DNA from 3 places in the Streptomyces sp. NPDC053750 genome. Region 3 is predicted to be linked to each of the others. Evidence: riboswitches for the same ligand, from Rfam matches in the RefSeq annotation. Region 3 holds a riboswitch; each other region holds the start of a gene.
The links. Region 3 has a riboswitch for cobalamin ahead of metE (5-methyltetrahydropteroyltriglutamate--homocysteine S-methyltransferase). Riboswitches for the same ligand answer to the same signal wherever they lie in the genome.

Region 1 (7,665 bases), on a different contig from region 3:
GCCGGCGGGTCTGCGGAGGCTGACTGGGCTCCGTGCCGTGCGCCCGCCGGATCGCGGGTGACCGGGCCCCGGATTGACCACAGCCACACCGATCGCCCCGGCCACCGCGGGCATCCCGACTGCCCCGGCCACCCCAGCGACCCCGATCGCCCCGGCCACCCCAGCGACCCCGTTCGCCCCAGCGCCCCCCGGCCGCCCCGGCCACCCCAGTGAGCGCAGCGACCCCGGCGCCAGATCGTCCCAGCAGCCCTCGCAACCCCAGCAACCCCAGCAACCCCAGCAACCCCAGCAACCCCAGCAACAGCCAATCCCAGCAGCCCCAGCCGAGCGTGCAGGTGTTCGTCGGCCCGGGCGCCGCCCCGTGGCCCGCCCTCGTCGAGGCCCGCTGTCCGCGCGCCCCGCCGCAGCCGCCGGCGTCGGTGTCGGGGGCCGGGGCGGTCGTTCGTCAGGGCTGCTGGCCGTAGCCGCGGAGGCGTTCCGTCACCTCCGTCAACTGGGGCTTCGTCAGCAAGGACGGGGTGTGGCCCGGTACCGAGGAGGCCGTCAGCCAGAGGCGGCACATCCACTCGAGCTGGGCGGTGCGGTCGAAGGCCTGGTCCAGGGAGGCGCCGTAGGTGATCGTGCCGTGGTTCTGGAGGAGGCAGCCGGTCCGGTCGGCGAGGGCGGCGAGCATGTTGCGGGCCAGTTCGTCGGTGCCGTAGGCCGCGTACGGGGCGACCCGGACGGGGCCGCCGAGCGCGGCGGCCATGTAGTGCACCAACGGGAGCTCGGGGACGAGGATCGAGACCGCCGTCGCGTGCACGGCGTGCGTGTGCACGACGGCCCGCGCGTCGCCGTCGGCGCGGTACACGGCGAGGTGCATGGGCAGCTCGCTGGTGGGGACCAGCGTGCCGAGGACCTGGCGGCCGTCGAGGTCGACGCCGGTGATGTCGTCAAGGGCCAGACGGTCGTACGGGACCCCCGAAGGAGTGACCAGGACCGTGTCGTCGACGCGCACCGAGACGTTGCCCGAGGTGCCCACGACCAGCCCGTCCGCCACCGTCCGCCGAGCCGTCGCGACGAGTGCCTCCCAGGCCGCCTCCCTGGCCCGCTCCCCGTCCGCGCCTACCCCTCCGACCCGCGAATACGTCACAGTCACCGCCTCCTCCCGCGCATCCTGCGCCCCTGTCGTTAACGCCGCCGACCGGCCTCGCGGCGATCCTGCCAGGCACGTCTCCGGAGAGCATCGGGCCGGGTACGCAGAGGGAGGTGGCGCCACCGCTTCCGGTCACCGTGAGGCCCAGCTCAGTTCATCTTCCGTTCACCCTGGTTACCTACGTTCAACAAGCCAATGACCTCGAACGATTGCCTGGGTAAATGGAAAGCTTCTCGCTGATCCTCGCGATTGTGGTGGTAACCGCACTCGCGTTCGATTTCACGAACGGTTTCCACGACACCGCGAACGCGATGGCAACGACCATTTCGACCGGTGCACTCAAGCCCAAGGTGGCGGTGGCCATGTCCGCCGTCCTCAACCTTGTGGGCGCCTTTCTCTCGGTGGAGGTCGCCAACACGATCTCCAAGGGTCTCGTCGACGAGACCGGCATCCGTCCCGAGGTCATCTTCGCCGCCCTGGTCGGCGCGATCCTCTGGAATCTGCTGACGTGGCTGGTCGGACTGCCGTCCAGCTCCTCGCACGCCCTCATGGGCGGTCTGATCGGTGCCGCCGTCGCCTCGGCCGGCGTCGGCGCGGTCCACGGCGACGTGCTCGTCACCAAGGTGCTCCTGCCGGCGATCGCCGCCCCGATCGTCGCGGGCGTCGCGGCGATGCTGGGCTCCCGGCTGACGTACCGGCTCGGCCGCAAGGCCGACGGCAAGGCCGCCGCGAAGGGCTACCGCGCCGGGCAGATCGCCTCCGCCGGCCTGGTCTCGCTGGCCCACGGCACCAACGACGCCCAGAAGACGATGGGCATCATCACCCTCGCCCTGGTCGCCGGCGGCGCCCTCGCCCCCGACTCCGACCCGCCCATGTGGGTCATCCTGTCCGCGGGCGTCGCCATCGCGCTCGGCACCTACCTCGGCGGCTGGCGCATCATCCGCACCATGGGCAAGGGCCTGACCGACCTCCAGCCGCAGCAGGGCTTCGCCGCCCAGACCAGCGCCGCCACGGTCATCCTGGCCTCCTCCCACCTCGGCTTCTCCCTCTCCACCACGCACTCGGTCTCCGGCGCCGTGATGGGCGCGGGCCTCGGCCGCAAGGGCGGTGTGGTCCGCTGGTCCACGGCCACCCGGATGTTCGTCGCCTGGGGTCTGACCCTGCCGGCCGCGGCCCTGGTCGCCGCGCTCGCCGAGTGGGTCTGCGGCTTCGGCGACTGGGGCACGGCGCTCGTCGCGGGCTTCCTGGTCGTCTCCAGCGCCGCCATCTGGAAGATCTCCCGCCGCGAGGTCGTCGACCACACCAACGTCGTCGACGTCGACGAGCCCGAGCCGGCCGGCGTGGTCACCACGGCCATGGCCGCCGTGTCCCCGCCCCCGACGGGCACGACCGAGGAGCCGGCGGCCACCGTCCCGGCCCCGGCGCACGAAACCAAGGCCGCGGCCGCCCCGTCGCCCGCCACCACCGTCTGAGCCGGAAGAGAACCTCCATGAGCATCGACTGGGCAGCCCTCGGCTCCGTCTTCGGGGTCAGCCTCGTGGTCACCGTGGCCCTGGTGGGCCTGTTCACCCTCGGCATCGCCGGCCTCTCCCGCCAGGAGCGGGCCGCCGCCGAGGGAGGCTCCGCGGGCCTCGCGGTCACCGGCGCGTACGCGTGCTTCGCGGCCTGCGCGGCGGCGGTGGCGTACGGCATCTACCTGATCGTCGCCTGACCCTCGACGGACTCACCGCACACGCCGACGAGGCGGGGCGCGGGACGGACTGCAACCGTCCCGCGCCCCGCCTCTTTCCGTGCCGGCGCACACCGCCCGCGTGTGGGCCTTCGCACACTCCCCCGTCGCAGGTCAACGCCAGGTTGACGGGTGTTCGCGGGCCGTGGTGGACTTCCGGAGCCATCTACGGCGGCAGGAGAGGAAGCCCGGTGCGAATCCGGCGCGGTCCCGCCACTGTGACCGGGGAGCAGATCCCCGGGAGCCAGGAACTCTCACCGCCGGTCTCTTCGAACCAGGGCGTGGACACCCTGAGTGAGGACGCAACGCGATGCTCGGCTGCCGATCGACGTTCAGTACCAGGTACCTGCCTGACCGTGTGACCGGCTGAGCCCGTGCCTGCCGAACGCGTCTTCGCGTACGGCGCCGCCGCCGGCCTCCTCGGTGACCTCCTCCTCGGTGATCCACGCCGTGGACACCCGGTCGCCGCGTTCGGTCGTGCCGCGGGTGCCGTGGAACGGGTGCTGTGGCGTGACCACCGGGGCTGGGGCGCGCTGCACACCGCCGTGTGCGCCGGTGGCGCCGCCACCCTCGGGCTGGCCGCCTCCCGTGCCGTACGCCGCTCCCCCGTCGCCTCCGTCGCCCTGACCGGCGCCGCCACCTGGGCGGTCGTCGGCGGGACCTCGCTCGCCCGGGAGGCGCGCGCCGTCGGGCGGGCCCTGGAGTCCGGGGACGTCGAGGCGGCCCGGGCCCGGCTGCCCCACCTGTGCGGGCGCGACCCGCAGGCCCTGGACGCCGACGGGATCGCCCGCGCGGTCGTGGAGTCCGTCGCCGAGAACACCTCGGACGCGGTGGTGGGCGCGCTGGTGTGGGGCGCCGTGGGCGGAGTGCCCGGGCTGCTCGGCTTCCGGGCCGTGAACACCCTGGACGCCATGGTCGGCCACAAGTCCCCCCGGTACCGGCGGTACGGCTGGGCCTCGGCCCGGCTCGACGACCTGGCCGGCTGGCCGGGGGCCCGGCTGACCGCCGTACTGGCCACGGTGGCCGGCGGCGACCCGCGGGGCGCCGTACGGGCCTGGCGCGCGGACGCCGCCCAGCACCCCAGTCCCAATGCCGGGCCCGTCGAGGCGTCGTTCGCGGGCGCCCTGGGCGTGCGGCTCGGCGGGACGCTCTCCTACGGCGGGCGGGTCGAACACCGGCCCGTCCTCAACGGGGCGGCGGGGCGCGCCGTCCGCGCCGGTAGCGGCGACATCGACCGGGCCGTGCGGCTCTCCCGGCGCGTGGGCTGGCTGGCGCTGGGCGTGTGCGCGGGCGCGCGGCTGCTCGGCCGCCGGGTTCTCACGAAGGGACGTACGTCATGAGCGGTGGCCTCCTCGTCGCCGGCACCACCTCCGACGCCGGCAAGAGCGTCGTCACCGCCGGGATCTGCCGCTGGCTGGTGCGGCAGGGCGTGAAGGTCGCGCCCTTCAAGGCGCAGAACATGTCCCTCAATTCGTTCGTGACCCGCGAGGGCGCCGAGATCGGGCGGGCGCAGGCCATGCAGGCCCAGGCGTGCCGGGTGGAGCCGACCGCGCAGATGAACCCGGTGCTGCTCAAGCCGGGCGGCGAGCGCAGCAGCCAGGTCGTGCTGCTCGGCAAGCCGGTCGGCGAGATGAGCGCCCGCGGCTACCACGGCGGACGGCAGCAGCAGTTGCTCGGCACCGTGCTGGACTGTCTGGCCGAACTGCGGGGCACGTATGACGCGGTGATCTGCGAGGGGGCGGGCAGTCCGGCCGAGATCAACCTGCGCCGGACCGACATCGTGAACATGGGGATCGCCCGGGGCGCCGGGCTGCCCGTGCTGGTGGTCGGCGACATCGACCGGGGCGGGGTCTTCGCCTCGTTCTTCGGGACGGTGGCGCTGCTCGCGCCCGAGGACCAGGCGCTGGTGGCCGGGTTCCTCGTCAACAAGTTCCGCGGTGACGTGTCGCTGCTGGAGCCGGGTCTTGAGATGCTGCACGGGCTCACCGGGCGGCACACGTACGGTGTCCTGCCCTTCCGGCACGGGCTCGGCATCGACGAGGAGGACGGGCTGCGGGTCTCTCTGCGCGGGACCGTGCGGGAGTCCGTCGTCGCGCCGCCGGTCGGCGAGGACGTGCTGCGGGTCGCCGTCTGCGCGATCCCGCTGATGTCCAACTTCACGGACGTGGACGCGCTGGCCGCCGAACCGGGTGTCGTGGTGCGGTTCGTGGACCGGCCGGAGGAGCTGGCCGACGCCGACCTCGTGATCGTGCCGGGGACGCGGGGCACGGTCCGGGCGCTTCAGTGGTTGCGGGAGCGGGGGCTCGCGGACGCGATCGCACGCAGGGTGGCCGAGCGGCGGCCCGTGCTCGGCATCTGCGGCGGTTTCCAGCTGCTCGGCGAGCACATCGAGGACGAGGTCGAATCGCGCGCCGGGCACGTGGACGGGCTCGGCCTGCTGCCCGTGCGGGTGCGGTTCGCCCGCGAGAAGACCCTCACCCGGCCGGTGGGCGAGGCCCTCGGCGAGCCCGTCGAGGGGTACGAGATCCACCACGGGGTCGCCGAAGTGACGGGCGGTGACGCGTTCATCTCTGATGACGAAGGACACAGCCTGGACGGCTGCCGGGTCGGCCAGACCTGGGGCACGCACTGGCACGGCTCGCTGGAGTCGGACGGTTTCCGGCGGGCCTTCCTGCGCGAGGTGGCCGCCGCCGCGGGCCGCCGCTTCGTGCCGGCGCCCGGCACCTCGTTCGCCGCGCTGCGCGAGGAGCAGCTCGACCGGCTCGGCGACCTGATCGAACACCACGCGGACACGGACGCGCTGTGGCGGCTCATCGAGTCCGGCGCGCCACAAGGACTGCCCTTCATTCCACCGGGAGCGCCCGCATGAGCACAGTGTTGTTGTTGTCGACCGCCGACACGGACCTGCTGGCGGCCCGCGCGTCGGACGCCGCCTACCGGATCGGCAACCCGACCCGGGTCGACGTACGGGAGGAGCTGCCGGCGCTCGTCGAGGGCGCGGACCTCGCCGTCGTACGCCTGCTCGGCGGCAAGCGCGCCTGGGAGGACGGGCTCGCCGCGCTGAAGGCCGCCGGCATCCCGACCGTCCTGCTCGGCGGCGAGAGCGTCCCGGACGCGGAGCTGATGGCCGAGTCCTCGGTGCCGGCCGGCGTGGTGGCGGAGGCGCTGCGCTACCTGGTCGAGGGCGGGCCGGCCAACCTCACGCAGCTCGCCCGGTTCCTGTCGGACACGGTGCTGCTGACCGGCGAGGGCTTCGACGAACCGCAGAAGATGCCGGAGTACGGACTGCACGGTGAGCGCCCGTTCGTCGAGGGCCGCCCGACGGTCGGCGTGCTCTTCTACCGCGCCCACCAGCTCAGCGGCAACACCGCCTTCGTCGACACGCTGTGCGACGCGATCGAGGCGCGCGGCGCCAACGCGCTCCCCGTCTACTGCGGTTCGCTGCGCGGCGCGGACAGCGGGCTGTACGACCTGCTCGGCCGAGCCGACGCGCTGGTCGCCACCGTCCTCGCGGCGGGCGGCACGCACGCCTCGCAGGCGTCGGCGGGCGGCGACGAGGAGGCCTGGGACATCGGCGCGCTCGCCGACCTGAACGTGCCGGTGCTGCAGGGACTCTGCCTCACCTCCTCCCGGGCCGCCTGGGAGGAGTCCGACGCGGCCCTGTCCCCCATGGACGCGGCGATGCAGGTCGCCATCCCGGAGTTCGACGGGCGTCTGGTCACGGTGCCGTTCTCCTTCAAGGAGCAGGGGCCGGACGAGGTACCGGTGTACGTCGCCGACCCCGGGCGGGCCGGGCGGGTCGCCGGTATCGCCGTACGGCACGCGGCGCTGGGGCACAAGGCGAACGCCGACAAGAAGCTCGCGCTGGTCTTCACCGCGTATCCGACCAAGCACTCCCGCGTCGGCAACGCGGTGGGGCTCGACACCCCGGCGTCCGCGGTCCGGGTCCTCGACGCGCTGCGGGACGCGGGATACGGGGTCACCGGGTACCCCTCCGGCGGCGACGAGCTGATCCACCGCCTGATCGAGGCCGGCGGTCACGACGTCGAGTGGCTGACGGAGGACCAGCTGGCCGCGGCGCCCGCGCGGGTCCCGCTCGCCGACTACCGGGCGTGGTTCGAGAAACTGGACCCGGAGCTGCGGGACGGGATGCGGGAAGCGTGGGGCGAGCCGCCGGGTTCGCTGTACGTCGACGGGGACGACATCGTGCTCGCGTCGCTGCAGTTCGGGAACGTCGTGGTCATGATCCAGCCGCCGCGCGGCTTCGGCGAGAACCCGATCGCGATCTACCACGACCCCGACATGCCGCCGTCGCACCACTACATGGCGGCGTACCGGTGGCTGGAGAACAGTTTCGGCGCCGACGCGATCGTGCACATGGGCAAGCACGGCACGATGGAGTGGCTGCCGGGCAAGGGGCTGGGGTTGAGCGCCGGCTGTGCCCCGGACGCGGTCCTCGGCGACCTGCCGCTGATCTACCCGTTCATCGTCAACGACCCCGGCGAGGGCACCCAGGCCAAGCGGCGCGGACACGCGACCGTGGTCGACCACCTCGTGCCGCCGATGGCGCGCGCCGACACCTACGGCGACCTGGCCAAGCTGGAGCAGTTGCTCGACGAGTACGCGCTCGTCTCCGACCTGGACCCGACGAAGGCCCCGGCGGTCCGTGCGCAGATCTGGACGCTGGTCAAGGCGGCCGAACTCCACCACGACCTGCATGTCGACGACCAGCCGGACGACGACGACTTCGACGAGTTCGTCATGCACATCGACGGCTATCTGTGCGAGATCAAGGACGTAC
Region 2 (7,665 bases), on a different contig from region 3:
CCCGGGCGGAGGGCATGGGCCGGATCGACTATGTGGGCGGCCTGCTCTCCATCGTCTCCGTCGGCAGCCTGGTCTACGCGACCATCGAGGGCCCGTACTTCGGCTGGGGCGCCGGCCCGGTCGCCGCAGCCGTCGTCGCCGGGGTCGGCCTGATCGCCTTCGTGGCCTGGGAACTGCGCCACCCGCAGCCCATGCTGGACGTGCGGCGCTTCCTGCTGCGGCCCTTCAGCGGCTCGATGCTGGCGGTGCTGTTCTTCTTCTTCGGCACCTACGGCGCCATCTACTACGCCACGCAGTTCCTGCAGTTCGTGCTCGGCTACGGCGCGCTGGAGACCGGCGTACGGCTGCTGCCGCTGGCCGGTGCCGTGTTCGTCGGCGCCGCGGTGACGGGGAAGCTGACCCCGAAGCTGGGCGTCAAGGCCATGGTCGGGTCCGGCATGGTGATCGGCACCGCCGGTGTCTTCCTGCTGGTCCTCATCGATAAGAGCTCGACGTACGCCGACTTCCTGGCCCCGATGCTGCTGCTCGGCCTCGCCATCGGCCTCAGCGTCTCCCCGGCCACCGACACCATCATGGGCTCCTTCCCGGAGAGCGAACTGGGCGTCGGCGGCGGCGCCAACGACACCGCGCTGGAGCTCGGCGGCTCACTCGGCATCGCCGTCCTGGGCTCCCTGCTCGGCACCGCCTACCGCGACGAACTGGCCGGCCTGGTGGGAGACCGGCTCCCGGCCGCCGCGCTGGACGCCGCCCAGGACTCGGTCGGCGGCGGACTGGCCGTCGCCGAGCGGCTCGCGACGAACCCGTCCGCAGGACCGCAGCAGGCGCAGGCCCTCGCCGACGCCGTGAACCAGTCCTTCGCCCACGGCGTCGCCACGACCAGCCTCGTCGGCGGGATCATCATGGCCGCCGGCACCCTGATCGTCCTCGCCGTCCTGCCCGGCCGCCGCGCCGGCGCCCGGCAGCAGCCGGAGGAGAAGGGGGCGGCCGACGCCCGGGAGGCGGAGTACAGCGACTCCGCACGCTGAGGCACCCCGGCCGCCCCTGCCGCCCTGGCCGTCAGTCGGTCAGGGCGGTCAGGGCTGCCAGTTCCTCCGGCGTCCGCGGTCCCGCCGCCGAGTCCGCCAACAGCCCCCGTGCGCGCAGCAGTCCGGCCGCCGCCACGCCCCACGGCAGGCGCAGCCCGGCCTGCCGCAGCAGCTCCGTGCGGGCCAGCGTCGCGGCCGTCGGGCCGGTGTGCACACCGGCCGGGGTGAGCAGGGCCGCGTCGTCGGACCAGCGCAGGGCGAGGTCGACGTCGTGGGTGGCCATCACCACGGTGGTGCCGCCCGCGCGCAGCCGGTCCAGGGTGGTGAGCAGCCGCTCCTGCCCGTCCGGGTCGAGCCCGGCGGTCGGCTCGTCGAGGATCAGCACCCTCGGCCGCATCGCGACGGCACCGGCGATCGCGGTCCGCTTGCGCTGCCCGTACGACAGCAGATGCGTGGGCCGGTCGGCCAGCGCGGCGATGTCCAGCGCGACGAGCGCCTCGTCGACCCGGGAGCGGACCTCCCCGTCGGACAGGCCGAGGTTCAGCGGCCCGAAGGACACGTCCTGGCCGACGGACGCGGCGAAGAGCTGGTCGTCCGGGTCCTGCACCACCAGCTGCACCGTGGTCCGCAGCCGGGTCAGTCCCTTGCGGTCGTACGTCACCGGCGCCCCGTCGACCGTCAACGTCCCGGCGTGCGGCCGCAGTCCGCCGCTGAGCAGCCGCATCAGCGTGGTCTTGCCACTGCCGTTGGGGCCCAGCAGCGCGAGCGCGCGCCCCTCGCGCACCGCGAAGTCCAGGCCGGTGAGCACCTCCGGGCCCTCCTCGTACCCGAAGGACACGCCGCGCAGGGCAACCAGCACCGACGCGGTCGTCGCCGTCGTCTCGATCGTCTCGCTCACGACAGTGGCCTTTCCAGTACGAAAGTGAGGGCGGCCAGCGCCGCCAGCAGCGCGACGCTCGCCGCCGTGAAGGGCACGGAGACGCGGGCCTCGGGGACCAGGACGCGCAGGGTGCCGTCGTAGCCGCGCCCCGCGAGCCCCGACTGGAGCCGCGTCGCCCGGTCGAAGGCCCGCACGAACGCCGTGGCGCCCAGCCCGCCGAGCGAACGCCACGCTGCGGCCCGCGTGGTGTGGCCCAGCCGCGCGGCCTGCGCCTCACGGATCCGCCGCATCGAGTCCAGCAGCAGGAAACTCATGCGGTACGTCACCAGCGCCACGTCGACCACCGGCGCCGGCACCCCGGCCCGCACCAGACGGGGCAGCAGGTCGGACATCGGCGTGGTGAACGCGAACAGCAGCACCCCGAGGGAGGCCGCCGAGGTGCGCAGCAGCAGCTCACCGGCGCGCACCGGGCCGCCGTCCGCCGCCGTCAGGAACCCGTCCGGACCCCCGACCTGCACCAGCAGCGGCAGCGCCCCGGTCACGCAGAAGCCCAGCGGCACCCGGTACGCCCGCCACAGCCGGCGTCCCGGCACACCCGCCGGACCGAGCAGTACGGCGAGCGCGGTGACCAGCACCAGCGCCGCGCCCGGCCAGGCCGGCAGGGAGATCGCCAGCACGGTCAGGCCGAGACCGAGCACGGCCTTGTCCACGGGATGGCGGCGGCGCCACCGACTGCTGTGCGCCGCCGCGTCGATCGGCAGCACTCAGTCCCCCGCGGGGGCGTCCCGCAGCGCCTCCACTGCCCGCGCCTCGCCCTGTCGCCGGCCCCGGCGCAGCCCGAAGTAGTACGCCAGCACCCCCGCACCGATCGCGGCCTGCACGGCGAACAGCGCCGACTCGATCTCCCCGGACGGCGGCTCGTACAGCGGGGAGAACCACGGCTCGTAGTCCGGCTCGATCTCGGTGATCGCCGTCTCCGCCTCGGCGTCGGCACCGGCGAACGGCTCCTCCTTGTGGTCGCCGAGGCCCAGCACCAGCGGCAGCACCGCGAGCGCGGCCACGGCGAGCAGCAGCAGGGCGTTGATCTTCGCGTTGCGACTCATCGGGCCACCGCCTGTCCCTTGGTCCCCTTGGCTCCCGTGGTCCCCGTCTTCGTCAACAGCACGCCCAGCCGGGTCAGTTCACCCTTGCTGGACTGCACCAGCAGCCGCATCACGACCACCGTGAGCAGGCCCTCGCTCACCGCGAGCGGGATCTGTGTGACGGCGAAGATGGACCCGAACTTGCCGAGCGCGCCCAGGAACCCGCTGCCCGGGTCCGGGAAGGCCAGCGCCAGCTGCACGCTGGTGACGCAGTAGGTGGACAGGTCGGCGACGAACGCCCCGCAGAACACCGTGACCATCAGCGGCACGTCGTAGCGGCGCAGCAGTCTGTAGACCGCGTATCCGGCCCAGGGGCCGACGATCGCCATCGAGAAGACGTTGGCACCGAGCGTGGTGAGCCCGCCGTGCGCGAGCAGCAGCGCCTGGAAGAGCAGGGTGATGGTGCCCAGCACCGCCATGACCGGCGGCCGGAACAGGATGGCGCCCAGACCGGTGCCGGTGGGGTGCGAACAACTTCCGGTGACGGACGGCAGTTTCAGGGCCGACAGCACGAACGTGAAGGCCCCGGAGGCGCCGAGGAGCAACGTGCTCTCCGGGTGCTCCCTGACCTCACGGGTGAGTGACCGTACTCCGTGGACGACGAACGGCGCGGACGCGACACCCCAGGCGATCGCGTGCGCCGGTGGCAGAAAGCCCTCGGCTATGTGCATGGCTCAGCAGACCCTCTCCAGCACCTCGTGGATGGACGACGCGCCTTGGCCGGTCTCCTGGCTGACGGGTACCACACGCCCGTGCTCCGCCTTCCCGGATCGCAAGCGATCCAGTGGCTGCCCGCGAGGGCCGGAGCCGGACTTCCCGATTCACAGTGGCGAGGGCCGCACCGGCATCACACCGGATTTCCCGTTCACCAAGGCGTGGCGACAGTAGTGCTCCCACGGGGGTGGTGACAAGCGGGCCTCCGCGCCGGCCGGACTCCGTGCCCGCCCGGCTCGCAGGCCTCGGGGCTGCGCAAAGAGCCGTCAGTCACGTTGTTCAGGTGGGTCCCGTTCCGTCCGCCGGACCACCATGTCGCGCACCCGCCGGCTCAGCGCGGTCGCCGCGGCGGTGAGGAACACGAAGGTGTAGAGGATCTGCAGGATGGTGACGACCCGTGCCGCCTCTCCCCGCGGGGTGATGTCGCCGTAGCCGACGGTGGCGAGCGTGACCACGGTGAAGTACAGAGCGTCGACGCGAGTGCCCAGGCCGGTGAACTGGCCCGGCTGCTTGGCGAGGGTGTAGTAGGCGGCGGCGAAGACGTGCATGCACAGAACGATCAGCAGCGCGATGAACAGACCGGGCCGGGTGCCCGGCCGCTCGACGAGGACGTCACGGACCTCGCGGACCAGCAGCACGGCCACGAGGATCAGCAGCACGGTGAACAGCAGCCAGCTCAGCACGGGGCGCTCGGGGCCCAGGTGGTCGAGGGGGAGCAGGAAGTAGGCCACGACCATGGCCACGGCGGCACCGGCCCGCCAGAGCCAGGGCCGGGCCGCGCGCCAGGTGGCACGCGGTGGGGTGCGGCCCTTTCGGCCGGGGGCGGCCCGACGCTCCGTCACGGTGCCGTCTCCGCCGCCGGCCCTCCGGCCGCCGCCGGCCCGGGTTTCGGTCCCGGCTCCGGTTTCTGGCCCGGCCCCGGCCTCGGCCCCGGTCCCGGTTCGGGCCTCGGCCCCGGTCCCGGTTCGGGCCCCGGCCCCGGCCCCGGTTCGGGCCCCGGCCCCGGCCCCGGTTCGGGCCCCGGCCCCGGTCCTGAGCCGGGCCCCGGTCCGGGTCCCCGCCCCGGCTCCCCACGCCGTACCAACTGCGAGACGATCAAGGCGACGACCGACGCGATGACGATCAGCGGCATCTGGTCGTACGCGTCACCGCCCATCAACAGCACCGCCAGGACCGAGCTGGCCAGCGGCAGGCCCGTCACCGCGGCCGCGGCGGCGGAGATGCCGAGGGCGAGGGCCGGGGTCGGGCCGAAGCCGGGCAGGCCGGAGCAGGCCATGGCCGTCGCCGCGCCCAGCAGTACGGCGGGGAAGATCGGGCCGCCGCGCAGACTGCCCAGCGCGATGCCCCAGGCCAGCCCCTTGCACGCGACCAGCGCGACCAGCGCGCCCACGGACCAGGCATGCGGATGCGCGGCGAGCTCGGCGAGGGTGGCCTGGCCGGACAGCGCGGCCTCGGCCGGGGAGCGGCCGGTGATCAGCGCGTACGCGGCGAGGCAGACGCCGACCGCGGTGGCACAGGCGACGGTGCGGACGGCCGTGCGGTGCCGCGTCCAGGAGACGGTCCGGTGGCCCAGCTCGCGGGCCAGCGCCACCAGCACCGCGATCAGCGCCGCCGTGGGGACGCCCCACAGGAAGTCGCCCGCGTCCGGATTGACGGCCGGCGGCAGGTCGTGCAGGGCGAGCGCGCCGATCTTCAGGCCGGTCCACTGCCCGAAGCCGGTGAAGACCAGTGCGCCCGTCGCGGTGGCCAGCAGACAGGGCAGCAGCAGCGCGACCAGCTGCGTCCCCGCGAGCCCCGCCCCCTCGATGAGCAGCACCGCCGCCGCCACCGGGCCGCCGAGGATGGTGGAGATGGCGGCGGTGGAGCCGGCGGTCGCGAGGATCGCACTCGCCCTCGGGTCACGGGCCGCGCCCGCCCGCCGCACCGCCAGCAGGGCGAGTCCGCTGCCGACGGCCATCAGCGGGGCCTCGGGGCCCAGCACCACGCCGAGCGGCAGCGTGGCCAGCGCGGCGAGGACGGCGCCGGGCAGCGCACGGGGGCCGACGGGCGCGCCGCCCAGCCCGTTCACCGGCAGATGGCCCCCGGCGCCCGGCATCCGGGTGACGATCGGTGCCAGGATCAGCCCGGCCAGCACCAGCGCGGGCAGCGGCCACCACCAGGGCGGCGCGTCGTATCCGGCCGCCTCGGGCAGTGACGTCCACAGCCAGTGCTCGAGCTCGTGCTGAAGGCCGACGAAGAAGAAGCAGGCCAGCGCGATGGGCACGCCGAGCAGCACGCACAGCAGCAACAGCCGCAGGTAGCCGGGGCTGAGCAGGGTGCGCCGCAGGGACTGCTCGGCCCGGGCCGGCCCCGCGTTCGCCGGCGCGGGCTGCGTCGTCACGGGTTCTCCTTCGTCCGCCTCACCCCTCGGCGCCCGGTCCGGCGGTCCGTCGTGCCCGTTCGCTCGTGTCCGTTCGCATGTGTGCCTCAGTAAACGCGAGCAAGGAAGGGGCCGCATGCGCACGACGCCGTCCCGGGCAGGGCACGGGAGGGGCCACCGACCCCCGTTCACCCTTTCGGCAGACCCGCGTGGCCGGGCGGCGCCGCGGCCCGCAGGCTCGGAGTGACCTGTCGGTGCCCCGGGGGCGCCGCTGGGCGCAGGCCCGCACGGGGGACACGCTGAAAGGACTCCGCTCATGAGCCAGCACGCCGCATCTTCTCCCGGCCGCCCGTCCCACGGAGCCGAAGGACCATGGCCCCCGCGGTCGGCGGACCGTACCGGCGGCTGGGTGACCGGCGGTGTCGTCTTCGCGGGCGTACTGATGCTGCTCAACGGCGCCCTCGCCGTCCTCCAGGGCATCGCGGCCATCGCCGAGGACGACGTGTACGCCCGTCTCGGCAGCTACGTCTACGAGTTCAGCCTGACCGGCTGGGGCGTCCTCCACGTCATCCTGGGGGCCCTGGTGCTCGTCACCGGCTACGGCCTGCTCAAGGACATGGCCTGGGCGCGCTTCGCGGGCATCTTCCTGGCCTCGCTGAGCCTCGTCGCCCAGTTCCTGTTCCTGCCGTACTCGCCCGTCTGGTCCGTGATCATGATGGCCATCGACGTCTTCGTGATCTGGGCCCTGGCCAGCCGCCAGGGCCAGGCGGACCAGCGCACCTGACCACCGACCGCCCCACAACGAGGGCCGACGGCCGGTGCCCGCCGCCGGGCGAGGGCCTTCGCTTCGCCCCGCCCCTCACTCAACGCCGCCGCAGCCCCGCGCCGTCGCCACCGTCGCCGCGTCGACGGTGGCCGGCCCGTGCATGTGGGTGGCGAGGCCCTTCGCTTCGCCCCGCGGCGGGGCCGTAGCAGCGTGCCAGTGCCGCCGTCGCGCCGACGGCGGCCTGCCCGTGCCTGCTGAGGGCGAGGCCCTCCGCCCCGCCCCTCACTCAGCGGCGAGGTCCTCCGCCCCGTCCCTCGACTCAGCGCCGCCGCCGCAGCTCCCGTGCCAGTGCCGTCGCCGTGCCCACGGCGGCCAGCCCCGTGCCCGTGAGGGCGAGGGCCTTGGCCCGGCGGCCCGGGGGCTTCGGGCGGGCGCCCGGTGCGGTGGCGTAGGCGCTGCCCGGGACGTCGGTGTCGCCCGCGGCGCCGGGCAGCGCCGAGGCCAGCAACTCCGCGAGGTGCACGCCCTCGTGGCCGCCACTGTCGAACTCGTGGATCTGCGTCCGACAGCTGAACCCGTCGGCGAGGACGACGGTCGCCTCGTCCTCCGCCCGCAGCCGCGGCAGCAGCACCCGCTCGGCGCACGCCTCGCTGACGTCCAGATGTCCGCGCTCGAAGCCGAAGTTGCCGGCCAGCCCGCAGCAGCCGGAGTCCAGCCGCTCGGCGTCCACCCCGGCCCGGCGCAGCAGTTCGCGGTCGGCGTCCCAGCCGAGCACCGCG
Region 3 (7,665 bases):
AGCGGCCTCGTCGGCGCTCGGGACGCGCGGGGAGTGGATGTCGTAGACACCGGGTCCGGCCTCGCGAGGGTAGCCGTGGGCGGCGAGTTCCCGGGCTACCTGCATGTGGGAGCGGGCGGCCTCCAGGCTGATGACGTCGGCGTCGAGGTCGTCGATCGCCTGCACGATGTCGCCGAACTCGGCGTAGCACATGTGGGTGTGGATCTGGGTGTCCGGACGCACCCCGCTCGTGCTGAGCCGGAACGCCTCGGTCGCCCACGCCAGATAGGCATCCCGGTCGGCCGCCCGTAGCGGCAGGGTCTCGCGCAGCGCGGGCTCGTCCACCTGGATGACCGAGGTGCCGGCCGCCTCCAGGTCGTTCACCTCGTCGCGCAGAGCCAGGGCGACCTGGCGGGCGGTGTCGCCGAGGGGCTGGTCGTCCCGGACGAAGGACCAGGCCAGCATGGTGACCGGTCCGGTGAGCATGCCCTTGACGGGCCGGTCGCTGAGCGACTGGGCGTACGCGGTCCAGCGGACGGTCATCGGCTCGGGGCGGGAGATGTCGCCGGCCAGGATCGGCGGGCGGACGTACCGGGTGCCGTAGGACTGGACCCAGCCGTGCTGGGTGGCCAGGTAACCGGTGAGCTGTTCGGCGAAGTACTGGACCATGTCGTTGCGTTCGGGCTCGCCGTGCACCAGGACGTCGATGCCGGTCTTCTCCTGGAAGGAGATGACTTCCTGGATCTCTGCCTTGATGCGCTCCTCGTACCCGGCGGTGTCGATGCGCCCGGCACGCAGGTCGGCGCGGGCGGTGCGCAGTTCGCCGGTCTGCGGGAAGGAGCCGATGGTGGTCGTGGGCAGCAGGGGCAGCCTGAGGTGGGCGCGCTGGGCGGCGGTCCGTTCGGCGTATGGCTGGGAGCGGCGGGCGTCGGCGTCCGTCACGGCCGCGGCGCGGGCCCGCACCGAGGGGTTGCGGGTGATCGGCGAGCTCGCGCGGGAGGCGAGGTCGGCGCGGTTGGCGGAGAGTTCGCCGGTGATGGCGTCGGTGCCCTGGGCGAGGCCCTTGGCGAGGGTGACGACCTCGGCGGTCTTCTGCTGGGCGAAGGCCAGCCAGCGCAGGATCTGCGGGTCGACGTCCTTCTCCGCGGACGCGTCCAGGGGGACGTGCAGGAGGGAGCAGGAGGCGGCGACGTCGACGCGGTCGGCGAGGCCGAGGAGGGTTCCGAGGGTGGACAGCGACTTCTGCAGGTCGTTGATCCAGATGTTGCGGCCGTTGACGACACCGGCGACCAGGCGCTTGCCGTGCAGCCCGCCGACGGCCGCGAGGGCGTCCAGGTTGGCGGCCGCGACGTCGGTGAAGTCGAGCGCGAGTCCCTCGACCGGGGCCTGCGCCAGGATCGGCAGTGCGTCCCCGAGCCGGTCGAAGTAGGAGGCCACGAGCAGCTTGGGCCGGTCGGTGAGAGCACCGAGGTCGCGGTAGGCGCGCTCGGCGGCGTTCAGCTCGGCCGGGGTGCGGTCCTGCACGAGGCCGGGTTCATCGAGTTGCACCCACTCTGCGCCGGCCGCGCGCAGGTCGGCGAGCACTTCCGCGTAGACGGGCAGCAGCCGGTCCAGGAGGGTCAGCGGCTCGAAGTCGGCGGGTACGCCCGGGGCGGGCTTGGCCAGCAGAAGATACGTCACGGGGCCGACCAGCACGGGCCGGGCGGTGAGTCCCTGGGCGAGAGCTTCCTTCAGCTCGCCGACCTGCTTGCCGGAGTCGGCCGTGAAGACGGTGTCGGGACCCAGCTCGGGGACCAGGTAGTGGTAGTTGGTGTCGAACCACTTGGTCATCTCCAGCGGAGCGACATCTTGGGTACCGCGCGCCATCGCGAAGTAGCCGTCCGTCGCGTCGGCCTCGACCGCGGCGCGATGCCGCTCGGGGATCGCGCCGACCATGACGGTGGTGTCGAGGACGTGGTCGTAGTACGAGAAGTCACCGGTGGGCACCTCGTGGACGCCGGCGTCGGCGAGCCGCTGCCGGTTGTTCCGGCGGAGTTCGGCGGCGGTGGCGTGGAGGGCGTCGGCGGTGACGCGGCCCTTCCAGTAGCCTTCGATCGCCTTCTTCAGTTCCCGGTTCGGGCCCTGGCGGGGGTAGCCGTACACGGTGGCCCGTGCTGCCGCGGCTGCGGACTTCGCTGTCACGGAGATCTCCTTCGCGAGATGAATCCCTGAGATCCCGGAGACGGGACGAGAGCGCGAAGGGTGTGACGGACCGGACGGACCCGACCCCGCGCGGCACTGGCGCGGTCGTTCCGTCTGGTGTGTTCGCCGACCCGCCCTCGAGGTCACCGGGATGTCCGCGCACGGATCGGTCCGCGCGCGGGCAGTTGGCAGGTCTTCGGACTCGCGGGCACGTTCTCCTGCCGGAGGACACCTACTGGCCGTCGCTTCCCAGGTCCGGTACGTCGGACCCAGTGCGTGTGACGGCGGTCGTTCCCGCTCACCGCTGCGGGGCAGTCCCGGATTCCCACCGGGTTCCCTCTTGCGACTCCCCGCCTGGCGGGCGGGGCGAACCAGCTGCTGCCGTCAGCTTACGGGGTGGCCCCGCGAAGGGAAGAGCGCCGTCCACCATGCGGGAGGCGGCGCGAGGCGTGCGGAGGGTGGCGACGGCGAGGGGCGGTGAGCGCCGCACTCGCGCTCACCGCACCTTCCCGTCGTGCCGCAGGGACCCTCACCCCTGTGGCGCCGCGGGCCCCTCGGCCCACGTCGTACCAGGCCCTCAGCCCTGGTCGTAGGTGTGGAACCCCCGGCCGGTCTTGCGGCCCAGCAGTCCCGCCTCCACCATCCGCTGGAGCAGCGGAGGCGGAGCGTAGAGGGGTTCGCGGAACTCGTCGTAGAGGGACTCGGCGATGGACGCCACGGTGTCCAGACCGATGAGGTCGGCCAGTTTCAGTGGGCCCATCGGGTGGGCGCAGCCCAGTTCCATGCCCGCGTCGATGTCGGCGGCGGTGGCGAAGCCGGACTCCGCCATCCGCACGGCCGAGAGCAGGTAGGGGACGAGCAGCGCGTTCACGACGAAGCCGGCCCGGTCCTTCGAGCGGACGACCGTCTTGCCGAGCGTGCGGGCCGCGAAGTCCTCCACCAGGGCGGTCGTCCCGGCCGACGTGTGCAGCGAGGTGACCACCTCGACCAGGGGCAGGACGGGAGCGGGGTTGAAGAAGTGCAGGCCGACGACCCGGTCCGCCCGGGAGGTGGCCATACCGAGCCGCATGACGGGCAGGGATGAGGTGTTGGTGGCGAGGACGGCTGCGGGGTCTTCGACGATCTTGTCCAGGGCGGCGAAGACCTCGGTCTTGACGTCCGGGTTCTCGACGACGGCCTCGACGACGAGCTGCCGGTCGGCGAGATCCTCCAGGTTACCGGTGAAGACGAGCCGGGCACGGGCGTCGTCGGCGGCCTCGCGGCTCAGCTTGGAGCGTCGTACGGCACGGTCCAGGGAGGCGGCGATCCGGTCCCGTGCCGCGCGGGCTGCGACCGCGTCCACCTCGCAGACCACGGTGTCCAGCCCCGCTCGCGCGCAGACCTCGGCGATCCCCGCGCCCATCTGGCCGCCACCGACCACGCCGACGCGCGTGACGCTCGCGCTCACGCCTGCACCTCCGTGCGGCGCACGAGGTGGCGGGTGTAGGCGCCTGGGGTGAAGAACAGCGGCAACTCGTGTCGCAACGCCGTCTGCTCGAAGAGCGCGCGCACGTCTTCGACGGACGTGTACGGGTACTCGGCGCCGAGCGCCGTGATCTCGTCGTCGAGGATCTGTTCCACGGTCTCGCGGTCGACGACCCGGTGCCGCAGCCACTGCCAGATCTGCACCCGGGCGATCTCGGCGGTGGCCGCGTCCTCCATCAGCCCGTCGAGGGCGACCGCGCCCTGCCCGCGCAGCCAGGCTGCGTAGTAGCGCAGCGCGACGGCGATGTTGGTGCGCACGCCGTCCATGGTGGGCGGGCCGCTGATCCGGCGCACGGACAGCAGGTCGGCCGGGGTCACCTCGACCTCGTCGCGGGTGCGGTCGAGCTGGTGGGGCCGCGCCCCCAGGACACCGTCGAACACCTCGCGGCAGACGGGGACGAGTGCCGGATGCGCGACCCAGGAGCCGTCGAAGCCGTCCTCGGCCTCGCGCTCCTTGTCCAGGCGCACCTTGGCGAGCGCCGCCTCGTTCGCGGAGGCGTCCTTGACGGGGACCTGAGCGGCCATGCCGCCGATGGCGTGGGCGCCGCGCCGGTGGCAGGTGCGGACGAGAAGCTCGGTGTACGCCCGCATGAAGGGGGCTGTCATCGTCACCTTGGCGCGGTCGGGCAGGAGGAAGTCGGTGCGGTGGCCGAAGGTCTTGATGACGCTGAACAGATAGTCCCACCGGCCCGCGTTCAGTCCCGCGCTGTGCTCGCGGAGTTCGTGGAGGATCTCCTCCATCTCGAACGCGGCGGTGATCGTCTCGATGAGCACGGTGGCGCGGATCGTGCCGCGCGGGATGTCGAGCAGGTCCTGGGCGAGGAGGAAGACGTCGTTCCACAGCCGGGCCTCGTACCTGTTCTCCAGCTTCGGCAGGTAGAAGTACGGGCCGTGTCCGGCGTCGATCTGCCGCTGGGCGCAGTGGAAGAAGTACAGCCCGAAGTCGACGAGCGCGGCGGGGACCGGGCGGCCCTCGTACTCCAGGTGTTCCTCGTCCAGGTGCCAGCCGCGCGGCCGGACCATGATGGTGGCGAGCCGGTCGCCGAGCCGGTACTCCTTGCCCTCGGGCGTGGTGAAGTCGAGCCGGCGTTCGACGGCGTCCAGGAGGGTGAGCTGCCCGCCGACGACGTTGTCCCACAGCGGTGCGGTGGCGTCCTCGAAGTCCGCCATCCAGACCTGGGCGCCGGAGTTGAGCGCGTTGACGGCCATACGGCGCTCCGGAGGCCCGGTGATCTCCACCCGCCGGTCGGTCAGGCCGGGCGCGGGCGACGCGACCTGCCAGCCGTCGTCCGCCCTGACCGCGGCGGTGACCATCGGGAAGTCGAGGGGCGAGCCCGACGCCAGTCGCAGCGCCTGCCGGCGGCGTTCCTTCATCAGGTCCCGCCGACGCGGCGCGAACGCCTCGACGAGCCTGCCGACGAAGTCCAGGGCGGCGGGGGTGAGGATCTCGTCGTGCCGGTGGCCGGGCGCGGCGAGGACACGGAGCTGCTGGGTGGGTGCGGTGACGGTCATTGGGCTCTCCTGAGAGGTGGGGCGGAGGGGGACGGGGACGGTTCGTCCCCCTCCGCCGGCGGGGCCGGCCGGACGCGTGGTGTCCGGCTCGGTGGCCTAGTGGAACTGCTCTTCCTCCGTGGACCCGGCCAACGCGGTCGTGGAGGAGGCCGGGTTGACGGCGGTGGAGACAAGATCGAAGTAGCCGGTGCCGACCTCGCGCTGGTGCTTGACGGCGGTGAAGCCCTGGGCCTGCGCGGCGAACTCCTTCTCCTGGAGATCCACGTAGGCTGTCATGCCGTGCTCGGCGTAACCACGCGCCAGGTCGAACATGCCGTGGTTGAGGGAGTGGAAGCCGGCCAGGGTGATGAACTGGAACTTGTAGCCCATGGCTCCGAGTTCACGCTGGAACTTGGCGATCTGGTCGTCGTCCAGCGCAGCCTTCCAGTTGAAGGACGGCGAGCAGTTGTACGCGAGCATCTGGTCCGGGTACCGCGCGTGGATCGCCTCGGCGAACTCGCGTGCCTGCGCGAGGTCCGGGGTGCCGGTCTCCACCCAGATCAGGTCGGCGTACGGGGCGTAGGCCAGACCGCGGGCGATGACCGGGGCCATCCCGTTCCGCACTCGGTAGAAGCCCTCCGCCGTGCGCTCGCCGGTGACGAACTCGGCGTCGCGCTCGTCGACGTCACTGGTGAGGAGATTGGCGGCGAGGGCGTCGGTGCGGGCGATGACGACGGTCGGTGTGTCGGCGATGTCGGCGGCCAGGCGGGCCGCGTTGAGGGTGCGGATGTGCTGCGAGGTCGGCACCAGAACCTTGCCGCCGAGGTGGCCGCACTTCTTCTCGGAGGCGAGCTGGTCCTCGTAGTGGATGCCGGCCGCGCCCGCCGCGATCATCGCCTTGGTCAGCTCGAAGGCGTTCAGCGGGCCACCGAACCCGGCCTCCGCGTCGGCCACGATCGGCGCGAGCCAGTCCGTGGTGTCCCCGGCGTCCTCGGCGGTGGCGATCTGGTCGGCGCGCAGCAGCGCGTTGTTGATGCGGCGCACCACCTGCGGCACCGAGTTGGCGGGGTAGAGGCTCTGGTCGGGGTAGGTGTGCCCGGCCTGGTTGGCGTCGGCGGCGACCTGCCAGCCGGACAGGTAGATCGCCTGGAGCCCGGCCTTCACCTGCTGCACCGCCTGGCCGCCGGTCAGAGCGCCGAGCGCGTGGACGTAGTCGAGCTCGTGCAGCTGCCGCCACAGCCGCTCGGCACCGCGTCGGGCCAGGGTGGCCTCCTCGCGGACGCTGCCGGACAGCCGGACCACGTCCTCCGCGCTGTAGGTGCGCTCGATGCCCTGCCAGCGCGGGTCGGTGGCCCAACGCCGTGCCAGTTCCTCGGCCGCCTGCGTGCTCGTCCTCGCGTCCGCCATGACTGTCTCCGTCTCCTTGGTCTGTACTGGTTGCCAATCCCGCCCCGTCCGGATGAACAGAGTTGGCACTGCGTGTCGTCTACTGGGATGCGGCCCGTCGGCACCTGGGAGGTGGAGCTGAGCAATGTCGCCGGTGCAGGTCGCCGCCACTACCGGGGTCTCCGACGTCAGGGCAGAAATCGTGCCCCGGTTCCGGGTTGTACCTGCCCGGTCCGGCGGGCCGCACTACGACTCTGGCACTGGCACTGAGTGCCATCAAGTTGGGACGCCTGCCAATCTTTGCGAATCTTCTCGCCGGTTTTTGCCAACCTTGCGAAGACCCGGAGAGCGGACCTCTCCCTTACGCTGACCGCAACGGAGTCCCAGCTGCCAGAGGAGCGGTTCGGTGAGCAAGACGTACGCGGGAGCGCGGCTGCGACGACTGCGCGAGGAACGCCGGATGAGCCAGGCGGACCTCGCCCGCGTACTCGCCATCTCCCCGAGCTACCTCAACCAGATGGAACACGACTCCCGTCCCCTCACCGTGCCCGTCCTGCTGCGGCTGACCGAGGCGTTCGGCGTGGACCCGGGCTTCTTCTCCGAGCGGGACACCACGCGCCTGCTGGCCGACCTCCGTGAGGCGCTCGCCGGCGAGATCGCCGAGTCCCGGGTGTCCGCGGCCGACCTCGGTGACCTCGCCGCCCGGCTGCCCGGCGTCGCGAAGGTCCTGCTCGACCTCGGACGCCGCAACCAGGAGCTGTCCGAGCGGCTGGCCGGGGCGGCGGACAGCCGGGGCCACGATCGGGGAACCGCCTCCACGCCCCACGAGGAGATCCGCGACTTCTTCTACCGCCGCCAGAACTACCTCCACGACACAGACCTCGCCGCCGAGCGCCTTGCCCAGGAGATCGGCGTCCGCCCCGGCGAGGTGATCGGGGCACTCACCGGGCGCCTCGCCGACGCCCATGGTGTCCATCTCGCCGCGGAGCCCGGCGAGCGGCTGCACCACTACGACCGGCGCAGCCGCGCCCTTCACCTGTCCCCGCGGCTGCGACCCGGCCAGCGTGCCTTCCGCATGGCCACGCAGCTCGCTCTGCTGGAGTA

Region 1: it holds a riboswitch for cobalamin, as region 3 does, so the genes downstream of both, ACIGO6_RS32775 (cobalamin biosynthesis protein) here and metE (5-methyltetrahydropteroyltriglutamate--homocysteine S-methyltransferase) in region 3, are expected to answer to the same signal.
Region 2: it holds a riboswitch for cobalamin, as region 3 does, so the genes downstream of both, ACIGO6_RS10820 (energy-coupling factor ABC transporter permease) here and metE (5-methyltetrahydropteroyltriglutamate--homocysteine S-methyltransferase) in region 3, are expected to answer to the same signal.

What each region holds. Positions count from the first base shown of each region.
Region 1 covers NZ_JBITXB010000016.1:54,999-62,663, forward strand. Annotated here, with positions in the region: gene ACIGO6_RS32760 (class II aldolase/adducin family protein) at 446-1,132, opposite strand; gene ACIGO6_RS32765 (anion permease) at 1,357-2,607, shown strand; gene ACIGO6_RS32770 (hypothetical protein) at 2,625-2,846, shown strand; cobalamin riboswitch at 2,996-3,139, shown strand; gene ACIGO6_RS32775 (cobalamin biosynthesis protein) at 3,239-4,204, shown strand; gene ACIGO6_RS32780 (cobyric acid synthase) at 4,201-5,733, shown strand; gene cobN (cobaltochelatase subunit CobN) at 5,730-7,665, shown strand, end outside.
Region 2 covers NZ_JBITXB010000003.1:309,365-317,029, forward strand. Annotated here, with positions in the region: gene ACIGO6_RS10800 (MFS transporter) at 1-1,025, shown strand, start outside; gene ACIGO6_RS10805 (ATP-binding cassette domain-containing protein) at 1,057-1,923, opposite strand; gene cbiQ (cobalt ECF transporter T component CbiQ) at 1,920-2,669, opposite strand; gene ACIGO6_RS10815 (energy-coupling factor ABC transporter substrate-binding protein) at 2,670-3,008, opposite strand; gene ACIGO6_RS10820 (energy-coupling factor ABC transporter permease) at 3,005-3,718, opposite strand; cobalamin riboswitch at 3,748-3,935, opposite strand; gene ACIGO6_RS10825 (potassium channel family protein) at 4,028-4,498, opposite strand; gene ACIGO6_RS10830 (chloride channel protein) at 4,600-6,141, opposite strand; gene ACIGO6_RS10835 (hypothetical protein) at 6,437-6,904, shown strand; gene ACIGO6_RS10840 (FAD-binding and (Fe-S)-binding domain-containing protein) at 7,206-7,665, opposite strand, start outside.
Region 3 covers NZ_JBITXB010000002.1:169,768-177,432, forward strand. Annotated here, with positions in the region: gene metE (5-methyltetrahydropteroyltriglutamate--homocysteine S-methyltransferase) at 1-2,160, opposite strand, end outside; cobalamin riboswitch at 2,351-2,502, opposite strand; gene ACIGO6_RS06170 (3-hydroxybutyryl-CoA dehydrogenase) at 2,738-3,607, opposite strand; gene aceB (malate synthase A) at 3,604-5,196, opposite strand; gene aceA (isocitrate lyase) at 5,293-6,582, opposite strand; gene ACIGO6_RS06185 (short-chain fatty acyl-CoA regulator family protein) at 6,968-7,665, shown strand, end outside.